Regions from separate parts of the Chromobacterium haemolyticum genome, predicted to be linked through region 4. Evidence: predicted binding sites of a transcription regulator. Region 4 holds the regulator's gene; each other region holds the start of a gene.

Region 1 (7,370 bases), 550 kb from region 4:
AGCGGCCAGGACGTCGCCTTGCTGGCTGACGACAATGACGACGACGGCTACGCGCCGATCGACTGGCTGGCGGACCATCACAATGAGCCAACCCGCGAGCTTGAACGCCGCGCGTTCGACCATCTACAGACCGAAGGCCTGCAGCAGGCCTTGGCCACGCTGGACCCGCGCAGCCGCCGCATCGTTGAAGCGCGCTGGCTGGCCGACGACAGCGGCTCCACGCTGCATGAGCTGGCAGCCGAATTCGGCGTATCCGCTGAGCGTATCCGTCAGATTGAGGCCAAGGCACTGAGCAAGATGAAGACCGCGCTCAGTCAGGGCGTGGTGATCGAAGGCTAAATAAACCCTTCCCCGCTCAATAAAAAACCACAGGCCAAGGCCTGTGGTTTTTTTGTGTCCTATCCTCGAAGGGGCTTATTCGGGCATGGTCTGGTACTTGGCCGGCAACTTGGCGTAAGCTGCGCGAGCCACCACGCGCAGAGGTTCCCATTCCGCCCTATCGTCATCCAGGGTATTCAGGAACACACCGGCGTAAGTCGGAAAAGAGGCCAGCGTCGTCCGCAGGGTCTGCTCCGCCTTAGCTTGTTTTCCAGCCAACACCTCCAGCTGCGCGCGTTTCAACATCACTTCCGGATAGGGACGGAATGCGGTTAGCCGGTTCTCCAGCGCCAATTTACGCCCTAGTTGCTCCGGCCCCACTTTCAAGTAGTCATCCACGGTGTAAAGCGCGTGGTAGGCGAATAGCGGTTTGGTGTCGGCGATCTCGATCAGCCGCTCCATTCTCGCAGCATCGCGCTTAGCATCATTAGTCGGCGTATAAAGGCCCACCAGCTCCCAGAACATCGACAGACTACTGATTGACAGCCAACCCACCCAAACCAGCGCCGCGAACAATGGCAGACGCAGCGGCCAAGCCAGCTGACGATCACCCCGCGGCGCCATAGCGGCGAAGATCACCAGCATCGCCAGGAAGTAGTAATACCACAGCGGATACTCGAGCATGCTGTGCGTCAGGGTCACCGCCAAGCAGCCCAAGGCCAACACCCCTTCCAGGGTGGCGCGACGACCAAAGAACGGCCACAGCACCCAGACAAAGCCGCCGACGATCAGCAAAGTGGCCACGCCCCCCATCTCGGCCAGCAATTGCAGGATCAGGTTATGGGAGTTGGTAAACAAACCGCTGTTGAAACCGGATGCGGCAAATTGCGGCAGCGGCTGCAAACGCACACTCTCCGCGGCAAACTGCGACCAACCCACCCCCGTCAGCGGATGCGACTGGAAGCTCAGCCATGCTTTATGCATTTCAGCGAAGCGCCGCGACCCCATATCGTCGCCGTTCGCCGCCAAGCGGGCGAGACCGGAAGTGTTTTGCAAGTTTTCATGCGTCAGCCAGGAAATCAACTGATTGAACCAAGGCAGGGCGAACTGCATCGCCAACACTACCAGACAAGACAGCCACATCGCCCACAGCATCCGGCGTGATTCCGCACTGCCGATGCGCCAATGCCAGAGCGCCGCCAGCCCGGACAGGGCCACCAGGTACAATAGAATGGTGCGCGAACCCGCCCACCCCAGCATCAAAGCCAGGCCAAGCACGAGAATAGCCAAGCCCCAGCGTGGCAGCCGGTCAGCCGCATACAAGTACACCCCAGCCACCACCGACCACATCAAATAATGCGCGTATTGATTGCGTTGGCCGATATGACCAAAGATATTGCTGGTGGGGTGAGAGCCATCGTAGAACAAGCCCAGCTCCGCGGCGTAACCCGTCAGCTGAGCCACGCCTATCGCCGCCTGCACCAAACCGCCAATGATCAAGGCCCAAGCCAACCAAACCGCAAACGGCCGCTCCCCCATTTCCTCGCGCAAAGACACGGTGACAGCCGCAAGCAAAGCGGCAGCCAGCCAGGCCAAGGCGGTGGCGTAATTCATCCCTGGGAACAGCGCATCCACCCAGAACGGCTGCCCTGCCCAGAGCAGCCCCATGCCCAGACACCACCAGGCGCTGCGCGTCATACGCCGGAACAATCCCCCGCTGGGCAACAGGAAAACCGCCGCCGCCAGCAGCAGCCAGACCACATTGATTTCGCCAAACCACTGCGGCAACGGCACATAGTGAATGCGCGAGGCGAAAGGCAGGATGGCGATGAGGCATAGAGCCAGCATCGCCATGTATGTGGAAAATCTTTGAACGCTCATATTACGGCTGTCGTTTGCTAGATGAAGGATGCAGGATACCGCAAGCACGCGCTCAAACAAACCGTATCCTGGCGGTCAAAACAGTGTTTTGCGCGTCACAGGCGCGGCCACGGTCATCACTGCGGCCAACTGCGCGGCCTGACTGTGAGGAGGATGTTGGGCATAGGCTTGGGCTGCGCGTATTACGATTTCACGGAGAGGCTTAATCTCGGGCTCAGCACGTGAGGACAAGATCACTGCCAATCTGGGCACTGATTCCGGATAATTTGCTATCACCATATACAATGCCTTTCTTGCACTGTCTGGTTGAGCATTAAGCGCTCGTAAAATGGAAAGCTGGGTCAGAACGCTGGCGTATGGTTGGAAGCTCGCCAATTTTTCAAAGTGCATCAACTTAAAATTCAGCTGCTCCTTCGTTGGGAGCAAATAATTACCGAGCATCATATCTGCGCTTGAAACCCAAAAAGGGTTTTTAGCCAAGCTGGAAAGACTCTCTATTCTTATTAAATTCTCCTTAAAGTCTGCCGACGGGGCACTATAACGAACCAGCATCCAAAAATTGGACACCCCTACCACACAATACCAAACCCCTATCGCACCAAAAAAAATGCTTATACCGCGGACAATGCTGGGCCTTATATCCAATATAAACACTTTTTTCTCAGGAGCAGCGGCCCCAACGATGGCCAGCATAAACAAAAAAGGAAGATACCACAAAGGGTACTCAAACATACTGTGGATCAATATCACCCCAGCAAGCGACAACAGGAAAAAATTTTCTATTGTTCTATTACATCTCTTAAAATACGATTTTATAGTAACAACTAAACCAGAAACAATCATTCCCGTACCTAGAACCCCCACTTCTGCTAGCATTTGAAAAATCAGATTATGACAATGAGCATAGAGCCAACTCTCCGGAGCCTTAGGCAGACCTGAAGCCACTTCCATCGCAACAGACTTCGCAGCAAAACCTCCTACACCAACACCCATCCACGGGTGCTCAAGAAAAACATCCCACGCTTTAGTCCATTCTATTTTTCGCCGCGCCCCCACATCTCCATCCAATATACGTTCCGACCCACTAACCGTCTGAAAATCCAAACCAATTCTTTTCAGAGCCAACAATATATCGTGATTGAAAATTTGAATTATTGCCAACGCCAAAACAGCTAGAGCCAGAGCTAAAGCCATTCTCCTCATCACTTCAGCATCTGAACTCGTTTTAAGCCATAGCCATGCCAAACACACAAGCGCCAAACCATATAAAAGCGCCAAGCGCGATCCAGACCAACACATCATTAGAGCAAAAAATACTGCCAATACAATAGAAATGCCTGTATTTAAACTTCTATGTGCATACAAGTAGGATACGGAAATAAGCCCCCATCCTAAAAAATTTGCATACTGATTACGTTGCGCAATATTTCCCACCACGCTTCGCGCAGAATCAAAAACAATATATCCATCAAAATATTTTGCAACATCAGCAGCTTGAAGCCCGCCCAAAAATGCTTGAATCATCGCACAAATCAAAACCACTTCAGCAATACATTTCACAACTTCTTTCAGGTCATAATTACGAATACAAAAACACACCATCATCAACAAAAATAAAATTAGCGCCATATAGGCGGCATCAAAATACTGCGCCCTAAATACCCAAAAAACACCCCCCGCCAACAAGAAAAGCCCACCAGGCGAAACTGACCATTTTATTGGGGCACCTCTCAAGGCAGAAACAATTACAAAAACACTCACAAAAAAAACCACCCCCGCATTAGTAAACCAATCCGGAGCGGGTGAAAATCTGTAAAAATTAAAAAATGGAACAGTAGTTGCAAAAATCAAAAAATATATCTCAAACTTCTTGGTCATAAATCACCTTGCAGAAAAAAAGCGCTGCATATGCAGCGCTTTTTAGCGAAACAGCAATATTATCGACAGTTAGCAGGCAAATATTTCGTGGGGATAGCATTCGAGCCTGACCCAGAGCCATCACCAGCTCGGCATGCCCAAGTTACCGTACCAGAAGAAAGCGTCGGAACCAAGGAGAAATAGTTCCCATTAACATCTGTATTAATATTTCTCATCTGAATCGAGATCACACCACTCGCAGAGATCAGTGTTTGTGTAACATAAGTTGAGCTCGCAGAAGAGACTCCTGCAGATGCCAAACTACTTGGTAGCGCCCCCTGACTAATCGCATATTCTGAAACGGCGGTTTTTGCCGCACCGGCCGCGTTCATTCCTTCGGTTACTTTAGCTCTTGCCGTATAGTCCTGATAGGCAGGGATAGCAATTGCCGCTAAAATACCAATAATAGCGACGACAATCATCAATTCGATGAGAGTAAAGCCTTGTTGAGTTTTTTGCATTACGCACTCCATTTAATGACAAGAAGAAGGCAGATACTGTGTATAAGCCGCATCGGAGGAACACGACCATACAACGGCACCGCTATTCGTTGCAGGGGTAAATATTACTACTAAACCAGAGGCGACACTATTATTGAAAGACACCGTTATAGTACTAATACCACCACTACCACTACTAACTTGAACATTACTGACATATGAGCCAGACAATGTATCCGGCAAACCTGCACTGGCATTCGAGCTAGGCCAATTATTATTTGTCAAGTAGTACTCCGAAACGGTCGTTTTAGCATGATCCGCATAAGTCAGACCCTCCGCCACCTTAGCTCGAATCGTATAATTCTGATAAGCCGGAATCGCAATCGCCGCCAAAATACCAATAATGGCGACAACAATCATTAGCTCAATCAAGGTAAAACCAGCCGCCTTCCTCATCTCTCGGCTCCAGAGCTTAGTTTTATAGAGAGCGACTTATGCAGAAAGTATGCCAGCCCCTTCTTCACGCTCATTACAGCCAATCCGCCAGTCATAAACAGCGCAGCGGGTAGAAATGTGACGTTTTTGGTCAGTCCGCTGCTTCGCTCTCCCTGTGATAGCATCGAACTCTTAGTCTGAATACATAGAACAGATATGAGCGATAACCAAGACTGGCTGCAGCGCAGCTTCAATACTGTCTGGCACCCCTGCACCCAGATGAAACGTCATGAGGCTTTGCCCATCGTACCCATCGCCAGCGCGGACGGCGTCTGGCTCAGAGACTTCGACGGCAAGCGTTATCTGGACGGGGTCAGCTCCTGGTGGGTCAATCTGTTTGGCCATGGCCACCCTCGCATCAAGCAGGCGATCAAGAATCAGCTGGACCAGCTGGAACACGTGATGCTGGCGGGCTTTACGCACCAGCCGGTGGTGGAGCTGTCCGAACGCCTATGCGAGCTCAGCGGCCTGGCCCACGTGTTTTATGGGTCCGACGGCGCCAGCGCCACGGAAATTGCGCTCAAGATGAGCTTTCACTACTGGCGCAATCAGGGGCTAGCGGACAAGACGCGTTTCATCAGCCTGGAAAATAGTTATCACGGCGAAACCGTGGGCGCCTTGGCCGTCACCGACGTGCCCTTGTTCTCCAACACCTACGCCGGCTTGCTGAAGCCGGGCCTGCGCGCGCCGTCTCCGGACGCCCGGCGCGCGCTGCCCGGTGAAAGCGCGGCCGATGCCGCGCGCAAAGCGATCCAGGCGCTGGAAAACCTGCTGGCCAAACACGCTGGAGAAGTGGCCGCCGTCATTGTGGAGCCCTTGGTGCAAGGCGCGGCCGGGATGGTAATGTACGACCCGCTCTATCTGAGCGAGCTACGCCGACTGTGCGATCAATACCAGGTGCACTTGATCGCCGATGAAATCGCCGTGGGCTTTGGCCGGACCGGCAGCCTGTTCGCCTACCAGCAAGCCGACATCACCCCGGACTTCCTCTGTCTGTCCAAAGGCATCACCGGCGGTTTCCTGCCACTTTCCTGCGTGTTGACCAGCAGCCCAATTTATCAGGCCTTCTACCACGACGATGTCACTCGCGGTTTCTTGCATTCGCACAGCTATACCGGCAATGCATTGGCCTGCGCCGCGGCGCTGGCAGTGCTGGATATCTTCGCGGAGGAGGATGTCCTGGCCGCCAATGCCGACAAAGCTCAGCGCTTCAATTCGATGATGACTGATTTGCAAGCGCGTCCGGACGTCAGGAATTTCCGCCACAAGGGCATGATCTGGGCCTTCGAGGTCGACACTTCACGCGCCGACTTCGCCCAAGCCTGTTTTGCCGCGATGCTGCGCCGAAGTTGCCTGTTGCGCCCCATCGGCAACACCGTGTATTTCATGCCCCCCTATACGATCACCGACGAGGAGATGGCCTTCCTGATCGCCGCCACCGCAGCCATACTGGAGGAACTGGCGCGCGCATCCAACACCGCCGACGGCCAAAGCATCGCTTTGCCGTGATCCGCCTTGCCATGGCGGGGTGAGTGCCCATAGCATGGAAACGGCACAATTTACATTGTGAATCGCCTTGCATGCCGCTGCCCACCCTGCCAGAACAAACTATGGATCCTCTGCTGATAGATACTCAACCGGATAGCGTGGCGGCATGGCTGGAGCGGCTGCCATTCACCGATCTGCCCGAATGCGGACGCTTATTGAGCCAGTCCATGCAAAACTTGTCCCGAGTTCCACTGGACAGCCATTTGCGCCACAAGCTCCTGAAGCTGTACCTGAAAGCGGTGGATCGCTATTACCCGCTGCTGGAAAACGAGATTCGCCAACACGACAGTTTAGGAACGCCAAAGGTGCGCCAACTGGCCTTGCTGAGCGTCGAGCTGTTCGCTCTGATTTTCATCACGTTCAAACAGACTCTGCACGATCGCCTTGCCAAGCGCGGCCTGCTTGATCGCGAGCACCCTAAAATCGAGCTGATGGCCTACACCATGATGGCGGCGCGCCAGCTGCTGAGCATCAGCCAGCAATGCTATACCCCGATCACGCCGGACTTCTGGTACGACTGCCACCAGTTGCATGTCTTCGCCAGCGGCCGCGGCTGGCAAGACAAGGGGCTGGCTAACGATGACTCCATCCAGACCATCTACTTGCAGATCCTATTGATGGGGCTGACCCCCAGCAACCGCCTCGCCCCCACCGAGCAAGCCTTGTCGCGACAGCTGATCTTCGATCTAGCAGCCAAAGCCCGGCTGATTCCAGTTGAAGCCTTGACCCAGCCCGTGCATGGCTATCTGGTTGATCAACAAATCGACTCCC
Region 2 (7,370 bases), 570 kb from region 4:
ATCCAGCAGGTGGTGGTCGCGGATGGCCTTGCGCACCTCGGCGTGGCTGTGATCGGTGCAGCCGCAGACGGCCTTGGTCTTGGGCGCTTCTTGGAAGCTCGCACCCACCGTGTTCATCAGGATCTGCTCTACCAGGCCGCTGCAGGAGCCGCAGGAGCTGCCGGCCTTGGTGCATTGTTTGACTTCGTCCAGGGTGAACAGGCCGTTTTCCTTGATCGCCTTGACGATGGCGCCTTTGCTGACGCCGTTGCAGCCGCAGACTTCGTCGCTGTCCTGCATGCCGGCGGCGCGGCTCTGGCCTTGCACGCCTACGTCGCCGATGGCGGTTTCGCCGAAGATCAGCCGCTCGCGCAGATCGCCTATCGCGCGCTGTTCGCGCAGCAGCTTGAAGTACCAGGCGCCGTCGGCGGTGTCGCCGTACAGGCAGACGCCGATCAGTTTGTCCTCGCGCAGCACCAGTTTCTTGTACAGGCCGCCGGCCGGGTCCGACAGTACGATCTCGTCGCAGCCGTCCCCGCCGATGAAGTCGCCGGCGGAGAACAGGTCGATGCCGGTGACCTTGAGCTTGGTGGCCATCACCGAACCCTGGTAGCGGCTGCTGCCCAGCTGGGCCAGATGGTTAGCGCAGACCTTGGCCTGTTCGAACAGCGGCGCCACCAGGCCGTAGCAGACGCCGCGGTGGCTGACGCATTCGCCCACCGCGTAGATGCGCGGGTCGAAGGTCTGCAGCGCGTCGCTGACCACCACGCCGCGTTCGCAGTGTAGGCCGGCGCCGGCGGCCAGCGCGATATTGGGGCGGATGCCCACCGCCATCACCACCAGTTTGGCTTCCAGGGTTTCGCCGTCGGAGAGCTTCGCCGCCGCCACCGCGCCGCGCCCGTCGTCCAGCAGCGCCGCGGTCTGGCGGCCCAGCAGGATGCGCAGGCCGCGCGTCTCCAACGAGGCCTGCAGCAACTGAGCGGCCGCGGGGTCCAGTTGCCGCTCCAGCAGCCAGTCCGCCAGATGGACCACGGTGACATCCATGCCGCGCTGCTTCAGGCCGTAGGCGGCTTCCAGGCCCAGCAGGCCGCCGCCTATCACCACGGCCCGGCCGCCGTCGGCGCTGGCCGCCAGCATGGCCTCGGTGTCGCGGATGTCGCGGTAGCCGATGACGCCGGCCAGCTCGCCCCCGGGCAGCGGCAGCATCACCGGCAGCGAACCGGTGGCCAGCAGCAGACGGTCGTAGTGGGCGACGCCGCCGTCGTCGGCGCGCACCAGACGACGCGCGCGGTCCAGCTCCACCACGGTCTTGCCGGTGTGCAGGGCAATGCCGCGCTCGGCGTACCAGCTACGCGGATTGAGCACGATGTCGTCGAAGGTCTGCTCGCCAGCCAGCACCGGCGACAGCTGGATGCGGTTGTAATTGGGGTGCGGCTCGGCGCCGAACACGGTGATGTCGTAGAGGTCCGGCGCCAGCGTCAGCAGTTCTTCCACCGTGCGGATGCCGGCCATGCCATTGCCGACCACCACCAGTTTGGGTTTGTTCATGATGGGTGTCCTCGCGGTTTCAGAGTCGGGCGCTGGCGAGAGACCAGCCGGCGCGCCAGCGTTGGCGCAGCCCGGCCAGGCCGGCCCAGCCCGCCAGCGCCAGCGCGGCGTACAGCCACAGTCCGATGGCGTAGCCGCCGCTGGCCTGCTTGATCACGCCCAGGCCGGCCGTCAGCAGGAAGCCGCCGACGCCGCCGGCCATGCCGATCAGGCCGGTGACCGCGCCGATTTCGTCGCCGAAGCGCTGCGGCACCAGCTGGAACACCGCGCCGTTGCCGGCGCCCAGGCAGAGCATGGCCAGCACGAACAGCAGCAGCGCGCCGCCGGCGCCGCCGGGCTCAAGGCCGGCTGCGAACAACAGCGCCGCCACCGCCAGATAGACGGCCAGCAGCGAGCGGGTGCCGCCTACGCGGTCCGCCAGCACGCCGCCCAGCGGTCGCATCATCGAGCCGGCGAACACGCAGGCGGCGGTGTAGAGGCCGGCGGTCTTGGCGTCGAAGCCGAACTGGTCGTGGAAATAGCCGGGCAGCGCGCTGGCGAAGCCGGCGAAACCGCCGAAGGTGATGGCGTAGAACAGCATCAGCCACCAGGCGTCGCGCTGCCCCAGCACCGCCAGGTAATCCGCCCAGCGTTTGGGCGGCGGCGAGCCGGGAGCGTCCTTGGCCATCCGGGCGAACAGCAGCAGAACCAGCAGCAAGGGCAGGCAGGCGAGGCCGAACACGTTCTGCCAGCCAAAGTGCAGCGCCAACGCCGGCGCGAACAGCGCCGCCAGCACGGTGCCGGAATTGCCGGCGCCGGCGATGCCCAGCGCCGTGCCCTGATGGGCCGGCGGATACCAGCGCGAGGCCAGCGGCAGCGCCACGGCGAAGGAGGCGCCGGCCACGCCCAGGAACAGGCCCAGCAGCAGCGCGCCGCCCAGGCTGGAGAGGCCGACGCGCCAGGCGGCCAGCAGGGCGGCTATGACGATGATCTGAGCGATCAGTCCGGTGCGCTTGGCGCCGATGCGGTCCGCCAGCATGCCGACGGCCAGCCGCAGCAGCGCGCCGGCCAGAATGGGGGTGGCCACCATCAGCGCGCGTTCGCGAGTGTCCAGGCCCAGCGCCGCGGCGATGGGCACCTGCAACGGGCCCAGCAGGTACCAGACCATGAAGCTGAGGTCGAAATAGAGAAAGGTGGACAGCAAGGTGGGCTTGTGCCCGCTGTGCCAGAAAGAACGGTCCATGCGAAACTCCTGTGCCGCGAGCGGCCGGGGGCCGGCCAAAATAAAAACGGCGTTCGCTCCTCGGTGATAGCAGGAGCGGACGCCGTTGTCCGTTGCCGTCCCGGCCGCCATTGGCCGGACAAGCATTTGGGGTGGGCACGGCACGTCTTTGTGCCAGGCCCGGCTTGACTTATGCAAACGCCGTGCCAGCCATGGGGTGGAGGAAAGCCTGGCTTTATCTAGGCTTGCGGTGGAAAAAGCGCACCGCGCTGGTGCGAAAAGAGCCAGCCGCGCACTGTGTTTGTGCGTTGCAGCATGAAGGTTCTCAGCCAGGCAGGCCCAAGGCTGCGGGGTAGCGCGCTTGTCCGTCCCAGTCCACACCGTCGCACAAGCGGCCGCTGTGCTGCGGCCGGGCCGGGAGCGGCAGGCCCAGCGCGTCCGCCGCCTGCCGGTAGAGCCGGGTCTGGCTGACCTCGGCGGCCACGGTTTGAGCGTCCTCGTCGCCGCGCAGCCAGCCCCAGCGCCGGAACTGGTCGACGAACCAGATGCCGTCGGACGGATAGGGATAGTTGACCCGGCCTTGGTCGAAGAAGCGCAGCGCGGTCGCGCCGGCTGCGACCGAGGGCAGGGTGGCGGCGATCAGCGTTTCCGGCAGACCAATGTGTTCCGGCCGCGCCAGCCAGCGTGCCGCTTGGCGGCGGTGTTCGCTGTGCTCCAGCCAGCGGCAGGCTTCCAGCAGCGTCATGATCAGCGCAACGGAGGCGGCCGGCTCTTTTTGCGCGAAATCGCGGCGGCAGAGCAGGGCTTTCTCCGGGTGGCCTGGCCAGATCTCGCCGCTGACGACGACGATGCGGCCGGCCTGACGCGCCGCCGCCTGCTGGTGCCAGGGCTCGCCCGCGCAAAAGCCGTCCAACTGGCCGGCTTCCAGCGCCGCGCCCATCTGCGGCGGAGGAATTACCACCAGGCGCGCGTCGCTCCGTGGGTCCAGGCCTTGCGCGGCCAGCCAGTAATTGAGCCACAAGGCATGGGTGCCGGCGGGGAAGGTGTGAGCCAGCGTCAACGGCGGGCCGTCTTGACGGACGCGGCGGCGCAGTGCCTGTTCCGGCGACGCGGTCAGCGCGTCGGCCAGCGGGTGGCTGAGGGTGATGGCCTGGCCGTTTTGGTTCAGCGTCATCAGCAGCGCCATGTCGGCTTGCGGGCCGGCGAGGCCCAGTTTCATGCCGTAGGCCAGGCCGTACAGCGCCGCGGCGGCGTGCAGGCGGCCGTCCAGCAGCTTGTCGCGCACCGCGCTCCACGAAGGCTGGCGCAGCAGTTCCAATTCCAGGCCGTGGCGGCGGTCCAACCCCAGCTGGCGCGCGACGATCAGCGGCGCGCTGTCGGTTAGCGGCAGATAGCCCAGGCGCAGGCGGTACGGGGCGGTCATGGGAGTGTCCTTATGGTTCAGCCCAGCAACTCGGCTGCTTTGATCAGTTGCCGGGCAAGCTCGGCGATGCGTAGGCCCTCGCGCATTGCCTGCTGGCGCAGCGCCTGGTAGGCGTCGTTTTCGCTGAGCCGGCGTTTGTCCATCAGAATGCCCTTGGCGCGCTCGATCAGCTTGCGTTCGGCCAGCTGTTGTTCCGCCGCCGCCAGCCGTCGCCGCAGCCTGCCATCCTCGGCGAAGCGAGCGCGGGCCAGGTCGATGATGGGCGCCAGCCGCGCGGCGTCGGCCTGGTCCACCACGTAGGCGGCCACGCCGGCGTGGACCGCGGCTTCTATCGTGGGCAGGTCGCCCTGATCGGCGAACATCACCACCGGGTGCGGGGCGATTTCGCCTAGCAGCGCCAGCTGCTCCAGGGTGTCGCGTGATGGCGATTCGGTGTCCACGATCACCACGTCGGGCCGCAGCCCTTCCACCGCCTGCAGCAAGGCCGCGGCTCCGTCCACTTCGGCGGCGACGGCGTAGCCGGCGCGCGCCAGCGCCTGGCGCAGCGAAGCGATGGTTTTGGCGTGGTCGTTGACCAGCAGCAGGCGCAGCGGCGGAGGGGCGGACATTGCGGCACCGGGGAGAACGGGACGGCTTGGTTGAAGCAAGCGCCGTGCCCGCGACCCTGTCCAAAGTCCGCTGGGCTTTAGAACCTGTTTACGATCAGCTGCGCGTCGGCGATACGGCGTTGAAATCGCTTTCGAGATGCTTATGTACCACGTGCACACTCCGCTCTCTCAGTGGTTTTCGCCTTGTCTCGCCCTCGCTCGCGGGACTTTGAACAGGCTCGTAAGAGCAGGGCTCAGGAAGTACAGCGGACTTTGCGCAGGGGCTGAGGTTCTTGATGCGATTTTTAGAGTGGTCGCCGCCGGATTGACGCGGCGTTTAGCCGTGATGACCTATCGTGGAGCCGAGACATGGCCAATGGACAGGGAGGTGACGCACGGGTGAACAAGAGTCGTTGGCGAGGCCGGCCCCGCGTGAGCGGAGCCGGCCGATTTCATTTCAGCTTGACGTTCCAGTTGTCCTCGACGCAGCGCTGGTAGTTGCCGGCTTGCAGCGCGCTGTACGGTGTCTGGTAATTCACCAACTGGCATTTGTAGTCATTGCCCCATTTCCAGTCCTTTTCCCAATAGATGTTGTAGGCGGCGGAGCTGGCGGCGCTGAAGCGCTGCATATTGGCGCAGGACAGTTGTTCGTTGCCGTAGTCCCAGCCTAGATCTTTGGCGAATTGGCGGTAGTAGTCGATGCGATTCTGCGCCGCTTGACGTTCGGTGCCGCCGCCGCACTCGGCGTTGACGATCTGGATGGTGGTGGCGAAGTTGTTGCCGGCCCCGGCGGCCTTGTCCGCGGCGTTGGGCACCCAAGTGCCGTCCAGCACGTGCAGCATCGATGGTTTCGGCGGCTGCGGGAAGACGAAGAAGAAAGTGGCCGAGGTCAGATTGAGCCAGGTGGAGGCCACCAGGTCCGGGTTCTTCAGCAGCACCGACTGGTCGCCGTTGTACATGGCCTGGGAGAAGGGGCCGTAGTTGTAGTTGTAGGACAGCTGTTTGGCGCCGCGGCCGAAGTATTTCTTCCAGCTGCCATCGGCGTTCTTGCCGCAGGTCCACACCTTGTTGAACACCGGGTCGGCGCATTCGGTGTTGTAGCCGCAGCCGGGGCCGGTTTCGTCGCAACCCATCTCGCGTAGATATTTCAGGCCCTGGCGCCATTCCGGCACCGTGTCGCTGCGGTTGTGGTCGCCGGTTTCCTGGGCGAAGTGGGCGAACATGGTGGCCAGGCTGTGGCGGCAAATGGCGTCACCGTCGCGGCCGTCGCTGTAGTCGTCGCAAATGGCGGGAAACTTGGCGATGGCCTGCAGGAAGCGCTGGTAGCTGTAGCTGGCGTCGCGGCGCGAGAAGTAATACTCCCACTTGGCCGCCGGCAGCAGCCGTTCCACCCGGCGCACGTTCAGCGGATTGGCTGCGCTGCCGGGCGCAACTTGCTCCACCTGAGCGTTGGGCAAGGTGCGGATCGAGGCTTTGACGTTGCGGAAGAAAGCGGTATCGGTCAGGGCTGCCTCGTATTGCAGCGCTTGCTGCAGAGTGGGCGGCTGAGGCTGGCCCGGTTCGGCCTGCGCCGCGGCTTTGGCCGCCGCCACCGGCGTCCAACTGCCTCTAGGATTGGCGGCCGGCGTTTCGGCGCGGGTGCGCCATTTCGCCTGCCAGTCCTGGCCTTGCCATCGGACTTGTTGTCCGGCTTGGTAGGCAGCGCCGGCGTTCCAGGGCGCGGCGAATACGGCCTGGCAGGCCAGGCCGAGCAGCAGGGCGGAGAAGGGTTTGCGCATGTTGGCTCCTTTGTCGAGCTGCCGACGCGGTGGGTGCCGCGTGGAATCGGGGCAGCCGTTTATGGGGGCCTGGACAAACCCAGTGCGCGGTCCGGCAGCGTCGTCGCGCCGTACTTAACAAACCGCTCGCGATGGTTTTTTCGAGGCCCCTTAGGTGGTTTTCTGCCGTGCGCGACGCACGGCATAGATACCACTATGGAACCAATTTTTGATATGTCAAATGACTTTTTTAGGGAGAATCAGATTGACGCGGCAATGCGGCCGACCCGAGGCTAAGCCGGGTTCGGACAAACAAGGCGGAAGCGGCCGCGGCTGGCGCCGGGGTGAGATCCCGGGCAGGGTGCGGCTTTAGGCGTCAATCGTAACTGTGCGGCCGTCTCAGGGGCGAGAGGCGTTGATCCAGGCGTCGTGCGGGTAACTGGCGGAATCCAGCCCCAATTCTGACGAAAAGGTGATGTGACAGTGACGTCCTGCTGCATGGACCGCAATCACGGTAAAAGTGATCGCGGCGCTATCGTGTTGTTCGGCGATGTAATCGCCTGGTTTGAGTTCATTGACTCGCAAATGTTGCTCCAGGGCATGACCGCGATAGCGGATCATGCCGGCAGATCAACGGCGTCGGTTGTGATGCGGGCGAGGAGTGCCGCCGCCGGCCGGCGCCGTCGGATGACGGAAATTGATGCGGCCCTTGGTCAAGTCGTAGGGCGACATCTCTACAGTGACGCGGTCGCCTACCAGAACGCGAATACGGTGCATCTTCATCTTGCCCGAGCCATAGGCAAGGATTTCGACGTTGTTGTCCAGGCGCACGCGGAAGCGGGACTCGGGCAACATTTCAATGACAACACCTTCCA
Region 3 (7,370 bases), 1.9 Mb from region 4:
CATCGGAACTGGCCAAGCGCATTTAATCACGCCTGCTTGAGCAATAAAAAGCCGCCGTTACCCGGCGGTTTTTTTAATTCAGCGGCCATTGATCGGACAGACCACTGGAAGGAGAACAAAAAACCCAGCTTTCAAAAGAAAGCTGGGTTTTTGAATTTGGTTGCGGGGGCAGGATTTGAACCTACGACCTTCGGGTTATGAGCCCGACGAGCTACCAGACTGCTCCACCCCGCGTCAGAGAGGTTGCATATTATACAAGCCATTCTTGGCTGTCAAGATATTTCTATCTTGAGCCAATTCAAACACTCCAATCCACCCAGCCCAACTGCCATGTAGCCAATATCACCAAGCCGAATACGATGCGATACCAAGCGAACGCATTGAAGTTGTGGCTGGACACATAGCGAATCAAACCACGCACCGCGAAGAAAGCGCTGATAAACGCCGCGATGAAACCAACGCCTATCACCGGCACATCCGCGGCGGTGAACTGGTGCCAATGCTTGTACACGTCGTAGAACGTGGCCGCGAACATGGTAGGCACCGCCAGGAAAAAGGAAAACTCAGTGGCTACTTTGCGGTCCAGGCCAAACAACATGCCGCCGATAATGGTGGAACCGGAGCGCGATGTGCCGGGTACCATGGCAAACACCTGAGCGATCCCCACTTTCAAGGCGTCTTGCCAGCTCATCGCATCCACGCTGTTCACCCGCGGCACGCGCTGCCTGCGCTCAACCAGCAGAATGATGATGCCGCCCACCACCAAGGCCAGCGCCACGGTCAGCGGGTTGAACAAATAGTGTTTGATCGCCTTGATCGCGAAGAAACCGATGACCGCCGCCGGCAGGAAGGCCACCAGCAAGTTGCTGATGAAGCGCAACGACTGCGCATCCCGCTGCAAAGCGCCCTGCGCCACGCCCAGAAAACGCTGGCGGTATTCCCAAACCACCGCCAGGATCGCCCCCAGCTGAATCACCACCTCAAACACGTCGGCATTGTTTTGAAAACCGATCAGGTCCCCCACCACAATCAAATGCCCGGTGCTGGAAATCGGGAAAAACTCCGTCACCCCTTCGACAATGCCCAGCAATAAAGCCTTGGCCAACAGCATCACATCCATGTCCACCCATCCCCCATCAAGGATTAATACGCACAAAAGGCAGCCCCAGGGCTGCCTTCTTCACCAAGCGTCTTGCTCGATTCTTATTTTTTCTCGGCTCGGGCTTTGGCCACCAGCTCGTTGATCACCTGCACCATGCGCTCCGGCGCCACCGGCGTCACCACGTACTTGCCGTTGACGATCACCGTCGGGGTGCCCTGGATCGCATAATCGCGAGTCATCTTGGCCGCCTTGGCCACCTGCGCGTTCACGCCGAAGGATTTGTACGCCTGCATCACCTTGGCGGCGTCAACGCCCTTCTGCTGCTTGAGCCAGTTAGCGAACACACTCTCGTCAGACAGATTGATGCGCGACTTCACTACAGCCTCGAAAGCCGGGCGGTGCAGTTTGTCGTAGGAACCGGAGGTCTTGAAGGCGGAGAACATGCGCACGAAGCCTTCCATCGACTTTTGCCACACGATCTGCTCCTTGGAGAACGCCACGTCGGCGGGCTTGCTCTTTTCCCAAGCGCTCATCGCCGGCTCAAGCTCCAGGCAGTGAATGCAGTGATAGGAGAAGAACTCGATCACCTCCACCTTTTTCGGATCCGCCACCGGCTGCGGCGTCGCCAGCATGGTGTAATCCTTGCCCAGCTCAATCGCCGCGTTTGCCAGGCCGCTGAACAGCATCAACGAAAGCAATAACCACTTTTTCATTATCGATTCCCTAATAGAGGAAGAGTTTATTCCGCCTTGACGACTGTCGCGCCAATGCCATCCTGCTTCAACTGAGCCTTCACTCGGTCCACCTCGTCCTGGCGGCTATACGGCCCCACCCTGACCCGATGCACCAGTCCCTTTTCCGGCACAGTCACCGACTGGATTTTGGCCTCCACGCCCAACAAAGCCAGCTTAGCCTTGAGGTTGTCCGCCTCGTCCTGATTCTGGAAGGAACCCAGCTGCAAGTAGACCTTTTTGGCTGCCTGCTGAGCAGAAGGTTCCGCCGCCTTGCCGTTCTTGCCGGGCACCGCATCCACCTGCCCAGGCAAGATCTTGTAGAAATCAAAGCGCTGCTCTTCCTTGCCTGCGTCCTTGGTCGCCGGCGCGGTTGCGGCCGGCTTGGCGGGAGCTTCCGCCGGCATCGGCGGTGGAGCGGACGGCGCCTCCTGAGCCGGCTTGGCCACCGGGGCCGGCGCAGTAGTGGTTTCCGAAGCTGCATCCGCAATGCGCGTGCCCGGAGCCAGCAGCTCCGTCGGCGGCGCGGAAGCGCCGGCCGCTTTGCGATCCAACTTTTCCAAGTTGCTGAACGGCGTAGAGGACTTATTCAGATACATGGCGAGGCCAACCGCGACGGCAACGCCGACGATCAGGCCGATGACGATGCCCGCCACCATGCCGCCGCCTCCGCTCTTAGAGCTGGATGAGCGGCCACGGGAACTACGGGAGGAATTTTTTAAATCTCGATTTGCCATGCAGCACTTACGCTTTTAACTAATCAAATAGTTCAACAAACTATCTGGATTGATCAATTCTTTATTTATTGTTAGCCATTAGGCATTGCAGCTCGTCGTAATTGAATCGCCTGCAACACATGCTCCCGCATGACCATAGCCTGACCCTGCAAATCGGCAATGGTTCTGGAAACCCGAAGTATCCGATGATAACTCCGCGCCGACAAGCCGATCTTGTCCAAAACTTGCCGCAATAATGCCAGCCCTTCGGCGTGAAAATCGCCAAGCGCTTCAAGTTCGGCCCCGCTCAAGCCGGCATTCGCCTTTCCCTGCCTCGCCAATTGTCGACGATACGCCGACTCCACCCGTTCACGCACCAAAGCGCTGGGCTCGCCGGCGGCCCCATCCACCAACTCGTCGGCAGGCAAGGACTGCACTTCAACATGCAAATCGATGCGGTCCAATAAGGGACCGGATATTTTACCTCGATAGCGCCCCACTTGCTCGGGCGTGCACCGGCATTTTCCGCTGAAATGCCCAAGATAGCCACACGGGCAGGGATTCATTGCCGCAATCAGCTGAAATCGCGCGGGAAAACTGGCTTGGCGCGCGGCGCGCGAAATGTGGATTACTCCGGCCTCCAGCGGCTCGCGCAAGACCTCCAGCACTTTACGATCGAACTCCGGCAATTCGTCCAAAAACAAGACCCCATGATGCGCCAGGCTAATTTCTCCAGGCCGGGGATCGCTGCCACCGCCCACCAGCGCAACCGCGGACGCGGTATGGTGCGGAGAACGGAACGGCCGTACGCCCCAATCGTCCAGGGCAAAGCCATCGGTCCCCAAAGAACGCACGGCGGCGCTTTCCAGCGCCTCTTCATCCGGCATGCCGGGCAAGATACCGGGCAGGCGGGCGGCCAACATGGATTTGCCGGTGCCGGGCGGGCCGATCAACAAGAGGCTATGCCGCCCTGCCGCGGCTACTTCCAGCGCATGGCGCGCCATGGACTGGCCTTTGATATCCAATAGATCAAGGTAATCCGGAAGCGAGCGGGACGAACCGCCCTCTTGTCGGTACGGCTCCAGCTCGGAGAGACCGTTGAGAAAGGCGCAGGCCTCAACCAGGGTGCTCACGCCATACAAAGGCATGCCCTCAAGCACAGCGGCCTCCTTGGCGCTGGCTACCGGCAAGATGAAGGCGCGCCCCGCCTCCCTCGTTTTGCACGCCATCGCCAAGGCCCCGCGCACCGGCCGCAGGGCCCCGGTCAACGCCAACTCTCCCGCGATTTCATATTCCGCCAATTTGGGACAGCGTACCTGTCCGCTGGCAACAAGAATGCCAATGGCGATGGGCAGGTCAAAACGGCCGGAGTCTTTGGGAAGATCGGCCGGGGCCAGGTTGACGGTGATGCGCCGGGCCGGGAACTCAAAACCAGAAGTCAAGATTGCCGCGCGGACTCGCTCCCGGCTTTCCCTCACCTCCAGATCAGGCAAGCCGACAATGGTGAAAGCGGGCAAGCCGTTGGCCAAATGCACTTCCACCGCAACCTCAGGCGCGTCCACTCCGGCCAGCGCCCGACTTGCGACCACAGCCAGCGCCATGTCGCTCAGGAATGGCCGAGTTCTGATTGAGCCTCTACCGTGGCTCGCGCCTCCTCCGGGAACACCTGCGCCTCTAAGCGCGCTAGCTTCTGCTCCAGTTGAGCCAGCTTCTCCCGAGTTCGCACCAACACTTCCTGCTGCACGTCGAACTCCTCGCGCGTCACCAGATCCATTTTGCTGAATGTAGAGGCCATCATCGCTTTGACGTTTTTCTCGATGTCCTTGGCCGGACTGGCGGCAATAGTTTCGCTGATCTTGTTGCCGATTTCCTCGAACAGCTTTTGGCTCAACATGACGCGGCTCCTTGAGTGAATAAGTGATAACAGAGCAGAGTGTAGCAAAAAGCCAAGTCCGCTACCCGCCAGCGCGTACCCATTGGCAACCCCCATCCCAACTCCGCGCCCTTCGCGGCACCAAATCAGTGCGGCCCCTCATCGCCGCATGCACCGGGAAAGTGCCAAAAAGGCCAGTACAGACCTTTTTTGCATTGCAACATGATCTTAGCGTTTTCTTTTGCGCCAATCCGGCCTGGCACGATTCATGCGTACTGACGCGACAGCAGCGCTCAACTCAAGACACCGGATCATCAGACCCAAGGAGCAGTCATGAAACTCGTTTCTGCCATTATCAAGCCCTTCAAGCTGGACGAAGTCCGCGAAGCCTTGTCCTCCATCGGCGTGCAAGGAGTCACCGTCACCGAAGTCAAAGGCTTTGGTCGCCAGAAAGGGCATACCGAACTCTACCGCGGCGCCGAATACGTGGTGGACTTCCTGCCCAAGGTCAAACTGGAGATCGCCATAGACGACGCTTTGCTCGACCAAGTCGTGGAAGCCATCGAAAAATCCGCCCGCACCGGCAAGATCGGCGACGGGAAGATCTTCGTTTACGATCTGGAACAAGTGGTGCGCATCCGTACCGGCGAAACCGGCGCCGACGCGGTCTGAACCGCAATAGAGACTTAGGGGAAACGACAATGAAAAAACTGCTCGCAACCATTCAGCTCGCCGGCTTGGGCCTAATGGCTCCGCTGGCGTTCGCCGCCGCGCCGGCAGGGCCCGCGATTGCCGACGCCAAGAGCATCAGCGCCGGCGACACCGCCTGGATGCTGATCTCCACCGCCTTGGTTCTGTTCATGACGATTCCCGGCCTGGCCCTGTTCTATGGCGGCATGGTGCGCAAGAAAAACGTGTTGGCGACGCTCATGCAAAGTTTCGCCATCACCGCGCTGATCACGGTGCTGTGGGCGGTCATCGGCTACAGCCTGGCCTTCACCGTCGGCACGCCTTATCTCGGCGACTTGAGCCGCGTGATGCTGGACGGCATGGTTTACCTGAAAGACGCCGGCAAATTGGCGGTACATCCGCTGGCCGGCACCATACCTGAATCGGTGTTCATGACCTTTCAGATGACTTTCGCCATCATCACCCCCGCGCTGATCACCGGGGCCTTCGCCGAGCGAATGAAGTTTTCCGCGATGTTGGTCTTTATGGCCCTGTGGTCCTTGCTGGTCTACGTACCGGTGGCGCATTGGGTCTGGGCGCCAGGCGGCTGGATGGCCGACAAGGGCGTGCTGGACTTCGCCGGCGGAACCGTAGTGCATATCAACGCCGGTATCGCCGGCTTGGTAACCGCCTTGGTGCTGGGCAAGCGCGTTGGTTTCGGCAAGGAAGCGATGCCTCCCCATAACTTGGTACTGACCCTGGTGGGGGCATCGATGCTGTGGGTGGGCTGGTTCGGCTTCAACGCCGGTTCCGCCGCCGCTGCGGACGGCCGCGCCGGCATGGCCATGGTCACTACCCAGCTTGCCACCGCCGCTGCCGCACTGGCCTGGATGTTTGCCGAATGGCTCACCAAGAAAAAGCCTTCAGTGCTGGGTATTGCCTCGGGCGCGGTCGCCGGTTTAGTCGCCATCACGCCCGCGGCCGGTTTCGTCGACGTCAAAGGCGCGCTGATTATCGGCCTGGCGGCCGGCGTGGTGTGCTTCTGGGGCGCCACCGGACTCAAGCACATGCTGGGCTATGACGACTCTTTGGACGCCTTCGGCGTACATGGCATCGGCGGCATCCTGGGAGCATTGCTCACCGGTGTCTTCGCGGTCAAAGAAATCGGCGGCGCGGAAGGCAGCCTCGCCGCTCAAGCGCTAGGCGTGGGCGTCACTGCGGCCTATTGCGCCGTCGTCACCTTCATCCTGCTGAAGCTGATCGATGTGGCGATCGGGCTGCGCGTCGCGGAAGACGAAGAACGCGAAGGGCTGGATGTGATTCTGCACGGGGAGCGTGTCGAATAAACCCAAATTTTCTTGTTGTGGTAAGGGACTTGGGGCGCCACTGGCGCCCTTTTTTTTGCAAAGCGTGTTTACGATTTCGCAAGCTTTCGAAGATGTTTTCAACACCGCATCGCTGACGCGTAGCAGAGCGTAAACACATTCGAAGCCACCAATGAAAAAGCCGGCCCTTACGGACCGGCTTTCGCTTACGGAATTAAAACCGTTATTTGACGATGCGCAGGCTGGGACGCCCCGTCGGCTTGACCGGAGCCTCCGGCTCGGAAGCTTCCGCCGGCTTGGCTTCGTCGTCGGCCGCCACCGGTTTCAGTGCCGGCGCGGCGGCTTCAGCCTCTCCCAGCTCAACTTCGAAACCCATGCCTTCGCCGGTTTCCCGCGCAAAAATCGACATCACATTGCCAATCGGCACCCAGATGTCGCGGGAAACGCCGCCGAAGCGAGCGGAGAACGACAACCAGTCATTGTCGATACGCAGATTCTTGGTGGCCGAAAGACCGATATTCAGCACGATTTCGTTGTTTTTCACGTACTCGTGCGGCACATCGGCGCGCTCGTTGACCCATACCACCACATAGGGTGTGAAACCGTTGTCGCCACACCACTCGTGCAGCGCTCGGATCATGTAGGGCTTGGTACTGGAGCTCATTGGCAATCCTTATTTGCGCATGGCCTTTTCGGACGGCGTCAGCGAATCGATGAAGGACTGACGCTGGAAAATACGCTCAGCGTACTTCAGGATGGGAGCGGAGTTTTTGCCCAGATCAATGTTGTAATGCTCCAAACGCCACATCAGCGGCGCAATTGCCACGTCGATCATCGAGAAATCATCGCCCAACATGAACTTCTGCTTGGCGAAAATCGGCGCGATCGTAGTCAAACCGTCACGGATGGCCTCGCGGGCCTTGTTCGCTTCCTTGCCGGTGGCGCCGGCTTCCA
Region 4 (7,370 bases):
CTGCCACTGATCCAGCCCACCGCCAGGCCCACCAACAGCATGGTGACCGCCACCTGGCCAAAGCCGACGCCGAACACCAGTTGCCGCATCGCGCGCAGCTTGGGCAGGGAAAACTCCAGGCCGATGGAAAACATCATGAAGACAATGCCGATCTCGCCGAGAAAGGCGGTTTCCTCGCCTTGCGGAATCAAATTCATCACGCCGGGGCCGGCCAGGAAGCCCACCACCAGATAGCCAAGCATGGCCGGCACTTTCAGGCTGCGGCACAAAGTCACCGACAACACCGCGGCCAGCAAAACCAAGACGATAGGGGCAAGAGACGAATGCATCGCGCGGCGGAACTCCTGAGGCTGATGGGATGGAAGGCTGCAATTTTTAACACATGCCAAGCAAAAGATGCACCAGCCTGCGTTCAGCGATTATAACCTTTGATATACTTTCGAATTATGGAAAAAGTACAAGCTCCGTCCCGGCTCCAGTTGGCCCGGGAAGTCCTGCAGATAGAATCCGAAGCCATCACCGCGTTGTCGCGCAGCCTGAACGGCGACTTTCTCGCCGCCGTGGACCTGATCCTGTCCAGCCCCGGCCGTCTGGCGGTCACCGGCATGGGCAAGTCCGGCCACGTGGCGCGCAAGATCGCCGCCACCCTGGCCAGCACCGGCACGCCGGCCTTTTTCGTCCATCCGGGCGAGGCCGCCCACGGCGACCTGGGCATGATCACCGCTCAGGACATCGTGCTGGCTTTGTCCAACTCCGGCGAAAGCGACGAGATCATCGCGCTGCTGCCGGCCTTGAAGCGCAAGGGCGTGCGCTTGATCTGCATGACCGGACGCGAAAGCTCCACCATGGCGCAGGAGGCCGACATCCATCTGGACGCCCGTGTGGAAAAGGAAGCCTGTCCTCTGGGGCTGGCGCCCACCACCAGCACCACAGTGCAAATGGCGTTGGGCGACGCGCTGGCGGTCACGCTGATGGACGCGCGCGGCTTTGGTCAGGGCGATTTCGCGCTATCGCATCCGGGCGGCAGCCTGGGCCGCAAGCTGCTGGTTCACGTTTCCGACATCATGCACAGCGGCGACGAATTGCCGCGGGTGGCGCCGGGCACGCCGCTGAAGGACGCCTTGCTGGAATTGTCGCGCAAGCGGCTGGGCATGCTGGCCGTCTGCTCCGCAGACAACGCCCTGCTGGGCGTCTACACCGACGGTGACCTGCGCCGCACCCTGGAACGCTCCGCCAATCTATACGATCTGACCATAGATCAGGTGATGAGCCCCTCGCCGCGCACCATAGGCCCGAAAAAACTGGCAACCGAGGCGGTGTTCCTGATGGAACAGAACAAGATCACCAGCCTGCTGGTCGTAGACGAAGACAACAAGCTGATCGGCGCGCTGCACCTGCACGATCTATTCAAGGCCGGCGTGATCTGAATCGCCGGTATTAGCAAGGACAAGCATGCAAAGCATTTTCGAGCAGGCCCGCAAGGTCAAGCTGCTGATCATGGATGTGGACGGCGTGATGACCGACGGCCGCATCTACTACAACGCCCACGGCGAAGAAAGCAAATCCTTCAACGTACAAGACGGCCTGGGCCTGCGCCTGCTGCAATCCACTGGCGTCCAGTTGGCCATCATCTCAGGCCGCGCCGACCGCTGCGTCGAACATCGCGCCCGCGCGCTGCACATCGATCATTACTACGGCGGCGTGCACGACAAGAAGCTGGCGCTGGGCGAACTGCTGGAACTCACCGGCCTGACGGCCGAGGAATGCGCCTTCATCGGCGATGACCTGATCGACCTACCCATCATCACCCGCGTCGGCCTGGCCGTCGCGGTGCCGGAAGCGCCGGCCCTGGTGCGTCAGCGCGCGCACTACGTCACCGGCTGCTCCGGCGGCAAAGGCGCGGTGCGCGAACTGGCGGAACTGATCATGCAGGCTCAGGGCTCCTTCGATCCGATCCTGGCAAGGTATCTGGCATGATCCGCCTGCTGCGCTCCCACCGCCTGTTCCCGCTGCTGCTAGTGGGCCTGACCGGCCTCTTGACCGTGTGGCTGGACCAAGTCTCGCGCTGGGACAGCAACCGACGCGAACTGGACCCGGACAAGCCCGAATACGTGGCCGAACACCTGACCGCCACCCGCTTCGACGCGCAAGGCAAGCTCAATGAACGGCTGATCGCCACCCGTATGTGGCAGTACCCGGGCAAGGACGACGCCTTCTTCGAGAACCCCGAGCTTTACCAGTACCAGCAAGGCGCGCTGCAATACCAGTTGATCGGCGACGTCGGCCGTTACAACAACAAGACCCAGCAAGCCTATTTCGACAAGAAGGCGACCATGATCCAGCCCGCCGCCGCGGACAAGCCGGAAACCAAGGTCGTCACCAGCGCCATGCACGTCGACACCGCCAAGAAAATCGCCCGCTCCGCCGCGCCCACCGTGTTCTATCACGGTAAATCGCACGGCAACTCCGTGGGCTTCGTCTATCAGCAACAGACAGGTTTGTTGAACCTGCTGTCTCACACCAAGATCATTTATGAAAAATAAGCTCCGTCTCCTGCTGGCCGGCCTGGCGCTGGCCGCCGCTTCCGTCGCCCACGCCGAACAGGCCGACCGCACCAAGCCGATGGAAATCACGAGCGACAACGGTTGCACCATGGACCAGATCAAAGGCGTGTCCACCTGCGAAGGCAATGTGGTGGTGATTCAGGGCACGCTGCGCCTGAACGCCGACAAAGTCGTCGCCACTCAGGACAAGCAAGGCCAACAGACCCTGGTGGCCACCGGCCGCATCGTCACCTTCCGCCAAAAAATGGACGGCAAAAACGAATGGGTGGAGGGCCAGTCCAGCCGCCTGGACTATAGCAGCGCCGCCAACCTCGCGGTGCTGACCGGCAACGCCCGGGTCAAGCGCGAAGGCGATCTGGTGGTGGGCAATGTGATCACCTACAACACCCAGAACGAAACCTACCAAGTGACCGGCGGCACCGCCACCGGCCCCAACAAGGGCCGCGTCACCGTGATCCTGCAGCCGAAAAACACCGCCTCGCAGCCGGCGGCGGCCAAACCCGCCAGCGGAGCCAGCAAATGACGCAAAGCGTGCTCAAGGTTGAGCGCCTGCGCAAGCGCTTCAAAAAACGCACCGTGGTCAAGGACGTGGCGCTGGAAATCGCCAGCGGCGAAGTGGTGGGCCTGCTCGGCCCCAACGGCGCCGGCAAGACCACCAGCTTCTACATGATCGTCGGCCTGATCGGCGCCGACGACGGTGAAATCCGCCTGGACGATCAGGTGATCACCCACTACCCCATCCACCAGCGCGCGCGCCTGGGCCTGGGCTACTTGCCGCAGGAAGCCTCCATTTTCCGCCGCATGACGGTGGAAGAGAACATCAGCGCCATCCTGGAAGTGTCCGGCCTCAAGGGCAAGGAACTGGAAAAAGAGCTGGACCTGCTGCTGGACGACCTCAACATCGGCCACCTGCGCGACAGCAGCGCCTTGTCGCTGTCCGGCGGCGAACGCCGCCGCGTCGAGATCGCTCGCGTGCTGGCCACCCGGCCGCGCTTCATCCTGCTGGACGAACCCTTCGCCGGCGTCGACCCGATCGCGGTGATCGACATCCAGAAAATCATCTCCTTCCTGAAGGAACGCGGCATCGGCGTGCTGATCACCGACCATAATGTCCGCGAAACCTTGCGCATCTGCGACCGCGCCTACATCATCAGCGAAGGCTCGGTGCTCGCCTCCGGCGAACCGGAAGAACTGGTCAACAACGAGAAGGTGCGCGAAGTCTACCTTGGCGAACACTTCCACCTGTAAGCGATGAAACAGACCCTTCAGCTCAAGGTATCGCAGCAGCTGACCCTGACGCCGCAGCTGCAGCAGTCGATCAAGCTGCTGCAGATGTCCACTCTCGACCTGCAGACCGAAGTCGAGCGCTTCTTGCTGGATAATCCCTTGCTTGAGCGCGGCGACGAAGCGCCGCAGGGCGAAGCGGCTGACACCACCGCCGGCCAGGAACAGGACGGCGCCGCGGAAACCCGCGACGAGGCCTCCGGCGACGACGGCGAGCGCGGCGCCGAGGCCGGCGAACTGAGCGACTGGGGCAGCGGTGGCCGCCGCGGCGACGGCGACGACGAACTGGACCCGATGCTGAACGTACCCTGTCCGGTCAGCCTGCGCGAGCACCTGCTGGCGCAACTGGGCGAAGTGGCGCTGCCCACGCGCGACCAGGCCATCGTTCAGTTGCTGATCGAAGAGCTGGACGACGACGGCTACCTGGGTCAAACGCTGGAAGACATCGCCAGCCACCTGCCGCTGGAACTGGAAATCGAAGCCGACGAACTGATGATAGGCCTGCGCCTACTGCAACAGTTCGACCCGCCCGGCGTCGGCGCGCGCTCGCTACCGGAAGCGCTGGCGCTGCAATTGCAGCGGCTGGATCCGGACGAGCCCCAGCGCGAGCTGGCGCTGGCCATCGTCCGCGACCACCTGACCTTGCTGGGCAACCGAGACTACACCCGGCTGAAAAAGCAGCTGAGCGTGGACGACGCCGCGCTGCGCGCCGCCCAGGCGCTGATTGCCCGCCTCAACCCCCGCCCCACCGCCGGTTTCGGCGCCAGCGACACCCAATACGTGATCCCCGACGTCTCGGTCAGAAAGCGCAAGGGCCGCTGGGTGGCCGCCCTGAACGGCGGCGCCGTGCCCAGGCTGCGCGTCAACCAGATGTACGCGCGGCTGCTGGCGGAAAACCGCGGCGGCAACGGCGAAATGTCCTCACGTCTGCAAGAGGCGAAATGGCTGGTGAAGAACATCCAGCAGCGATTTGACACTATCCTGAAAGTGGCGGAAGCTATCGTTGAACGGCAGCAATCGTTCTTTGAACACGGCGAAGTGGCCATGCGCCCGCTGATCCTGCGCGACATCGCGGACGAGCTGGGTTTGCATGAATCCACGGTTTCCAGAGTGACCACCCAGAAATACCTGCTCTGCCCGCGCGGCCTGTTCGAGCTCAAGTATTTCTTCGGCAGCGCGCTGGAAACCGACAGCGGCGGCGAGTGCTCCGCTACCGCGATCAAGGCGCATATCCGCAGCCTGATAGACGCCGAATCGCCGAGCAAACCGCTGTCCGACAGCGCTCTGGTCGAAGCGCTGTCCAAACAGGGAATACAAGTTGCCAGACGCACGATAGCCAAGTATCGTGAAGCCATGCAGATACCGCCGGTCAACCAACGCAAGACGTTGTGAGCCAGGCGGCGGAATACAGCGATCCGGCCGACCCGACCGGACTGTCAACACCAGAAGGAGCTAGGGTATGAACCTCAAAGTAACTGGACTGCATCTGGAAGTAACTCCCGCCCTGCGCGAATACGTTGAAACCAAAATGGAGCGCGTTACTCGACATGTCGACCATGTGATCGACATTTCCGTTACTCTGTCTGTTGATAAACTGGTGCAAAAGGCTGAAGTCAACGTGCATCTGTCCGGCAAGGACATTCACGTGGAAGCCACCGAATCCGATATGTACGCCGCCATTGATCTGTTGATCGACAAGCTGGACCGCCAAGTGCTGAAACACAAGGAAAAGCAGTCTGAACACCGTGCTCCGGCGCCTGAAGCCAGCCTGTAATCCCTTGAATTGGAAGGCGGGAGCCTGCGGGTTCCCGCTTTTCTTTGCACTTGCCCGTTTTCAGTACTATCAAGGCAACGTAGAATTGCCGGGTTTTTCTCAGCCGCATGCATAATCCAATATGAACCTCATCGGCAAAATCCTGACCCCCGAACACGTGTTGCTGGATCTCGATGTCGCCAGCAAGAAGCGTGTGTTCGAGCAGGTCGGCCTCTTGGTTGAAAATACCCGGGGCATCGCGCGCAGCGAAATCTTCGATTGCCTGTTTGCCCGCGAAAAACTCGGCTCCACCGGCCTTGGCCAGGGAGTGGCGATTCCCCATGGCCGCGCGCGCGGCCTGAAGGAAGCAATGGGCGTGTTCATCCGCCTGAAAGCGCCTATTCCGTTCGACGCCCCCGACGGCAAACCGGTGCAGTGCCTGTTTGTGCTCTTGGTGCCGGAACAGGCCACGGACCTGCACTTGCAAGTGCTGTCCGAGCTGGCGCAATTGTTCTCCAGCCGCCAGATGCGCGAGCAGATGCTGGGCATCTCCATTCGCGACGAGCTTTACCAGCTGCTCAACAATTGGGTGCCCAATGCCTAGCATCAGTGTCCGCCGGCTGTACCAGGAAAACCAGCAGAAGCTCAACCTCACCTGGGTTGCAGGAACCGGCGGCGCCGACAATATGATAGGCAACGACGAACAGCGCCCGACTCAGGCGCTGGTCGGCCACCTCAACTTCATCCACCCCAACCGGGTCCAGGTGCTGGGCCTCGCCGAGGTGGACTATCTGAACCGGCTGGAGCAGTCCGCCGCCAAGACCGCGCTTGATCAGCTGTTCCACAAGAGCATGTCGGTGGTGATGGTGGCCAACGACCAGCCCGTGCCCAAGCTGCTGCGCGACTACTGCCACACCCACAACGTCCCGTTGATGACCACCAAGCTGGAAAGCCCCTACCTGATGGATGTGCTGCGCATCTATCTGGCGCGGGCGCTGGCGGTGTCCACCGTGCTGCACGGCGTCTTCCTCGACGTGTTCGAGATCGGCGTGCTGATCATGGGCGATTCGGCGATGGGCAAGAGCGAGCTGGCGCTGGAACTGATTTCCCGCGGCCACGGCATGGTGGCAGACGACGCGGTGGAGTTGTACCGCATCGGTCCGGACACGCTGGAAGGCCGATGCCCTCCCCTGCTGCGCGACTTCCTGGAAGTGCGCGGCCTTGGCATCCTCAATATCCGCACCATCTTCGGCGAAACCGCGGTGCGGCCCAAGAAGGTGCTGCGGCTGATCATTCATCTGGTCAAGGCCAATGATCAGGCGATGCAGGCGTTGGACCGCCTCAACATCCAGTCGGAAACCCAGGACATCATCGGCGTCACCATCCGCAAGGTCGTGCTGCCGGTGGCCGCCGGCCGCAACTTGGCGGTGCTGGTGGAGGCCGCGGTGCGCAACTACATTCTGCAGCTGCGCGGCATCGACAGCACGCGCGAGTTCATCGAACGCCACACCAACTTCCTCAGAGACCAGGAAAATGCGCCTGATATTGATTAGCGGCCTGTCCGGTTCCGGCAAGTCGGTGGCGCTGCGCGCCCTGGAAGACGCCGGCTTCTACTGCGTGGATAATCTGCCGGCCACCATGCTGCACGAGGCGATGTCGCTGTACGCCGACTACGGCTACGAGCAGATCGCCATCAGCGTGGACACCCGCTCCGGCCCGTCGCTGGGCGCCTTGCCGGCGGAAATGGAAAAACTGCGGGCCCAGCAGGT

The links. The regulator sigma-54, encoded in region 4, starts transcription at its own class of promoters, with help from an activator protein. The targets are predictions, from matches to a motif close to CTGGCACGCTTCATGCTT.
Region 1: GYH29_RS01815 (pilin) is a predicted target of sigma-54. The motif match lies at 5,051-5,068, and genes of this name have one in related genera.
Region 2: GYH29_RS07090 (nitrate/nitrite transporter) is a predicted target of sigma-54. The motif match lies at 2,921-2,938, and genes of this name have one in related genera.
Region 3: glnK (P-II family nitrogen regulator) is a predicted target of sigma-54. The motif match lies at 4,679-4,696, and genes of this name have one in related genera.

Annotation. Positions count from the first base shown of each region.
Region 1 covers NZ_AP019312.1:396,338-403,707, reverse strand. Annotated here, with positions in the region: gene rpoH (RNA polymerase sigma factor RpoH) at 1-339, shown strand, start outside; gene GYH29_RS01830 (PglL family O-oligosaccharyltransferase) at 415-2,199, opposite strand; gene GYH29_RS01825 (PglL family O-oligosaccharyltransferase) at 2,275-4,077, opposite strand; gene GYH29_RS01820 (pilin) at 4,137-4,577, opposite strand; gene GYH29_RS01815 (pilin) at 4,590-5,012, opposite strand; gene GYH29_RS01810 (adenosylmethionine--8-amino-7-oxononanoate transaminase) at 5,208-6,560, shown strand; gene GYH29_RS01805 (hypothetical protein) at 6,662-7,370, shown strand, end outside.
Region 2 covers NZ_AP019312.1:1,517,372-1,524,741, forward strand. Annotated here, with positions in the region: gene nirB (nitrite reductase large subunit NirB) at 1-1,527, opposite strand, end outside; gene GYH29_RS07090 (nitrate/nitrite transporter) at 1,547-2,749, opposite strand; gene GYH29_RS07095 (CmpA/NrtA family ABC transporter substrate-binding protein) at 3,054-4,151, opposite strand; gene GYH29_RS07100 (ANTAR domain-containing response regulator) at 4,169-4,759, opposite strand; gene GYH29_RS07105 (glycoside hydrolase family 19 protein) at 5,191-6,516, opposite strand; gene GYH29_RS07110 (hypothetical protein) at 6,895-7,116, opposite strand; gene infA (translation initiation factor IF-1) at 7,126-7,370, opposite strand, start outside.
Region 3 covers NZ_AP019312.1:4,312,441-4,319,810, forward strand. Annotated here, with positions in the region: gene purB (adenylosuccinate lyase) at 1-26, shown strand, start outside; tRNA gene GYH29_RS19895 (tRNA-Met) at 158-234, opposite strand; gene GYH29_RS19900 (undecaprenyl-diphosphate phosphatase) at 299-1,120, opposite strand; gene GYH29_RS19905 (thiol:disulfide interchange protein DsbA/DsbL) at 1,204-1,815, opposite strand; gene GYH29_RS19910 (SPOR domain-containing protein) at 1,842-2,492, opposite strand; gene GYH29_RS19915 (YifB family Mg chelatase-like AAA ATPase) at 2,642-4,150, opposite strand; gene GYH29_RS19920 (accessory factor UbiK family protein) at 4,156-4,443, opposite strand; gene glnK (P-II family nitrogen regulator) at 4,756-5,094, shown strand; gene GYH29_RS19930 (ammonium transporter) at 5,124-6,437, shown strand; gene GYH29_RS19935 (ClpXP protease specificity-enhancing factor) at 6,640-7,080, opposite strand; gene GYH29_RS19940 (glutathione S-transferase N-terminal domain-containing protein) at 7,090-7,370, opposite strand, start outside.
Region 4 covers NZ_AP019312.1:949,850-957,219, reverse strand. Annotated here, with positions in the region: gene GYH29_RS04315 (cation:proton antiporter domain-containing protein) at 1-329, opposite strand, end outside; gene GYH29_RS04310 (KpsF/GutQ family sugar-phosphate isomerase) at 447-1,427, shown strand; gene GYH29_RS04305 (KdsC family phosphatase) at 1,453-1,977, shown strand; gene lptC (LPS export ABC transporter periplasmic protein LptC) at 1,974-2,543, shown strand; gene lptA (lipopolysaccharide transport periplasmic protein LptA) at 2,533-3,087, shown strand; gene lptB (LPS export ABC transporter ATP-binding protein) at 3,084-3,812, shown strand; gene GYH29_RS04285 (RNA polymerase factor sigma-54) at 3,816-5,240, shown strand; gene hpf (ribosome hibernation-promoting factor, HPF/YfiA family) at 5,308-5,622, shown strand; gene ptsN (PTS IIA-like nitrogen regulatory protein PtsN) at 5,744-6,205, shown strand; gene hprK (HPr(Ser) kinase/phosphatase) at 6,198-7,154, shown strand; gene rapZ (RNase adapter RapZ) at 7,135-7,370, shown strand, end outside.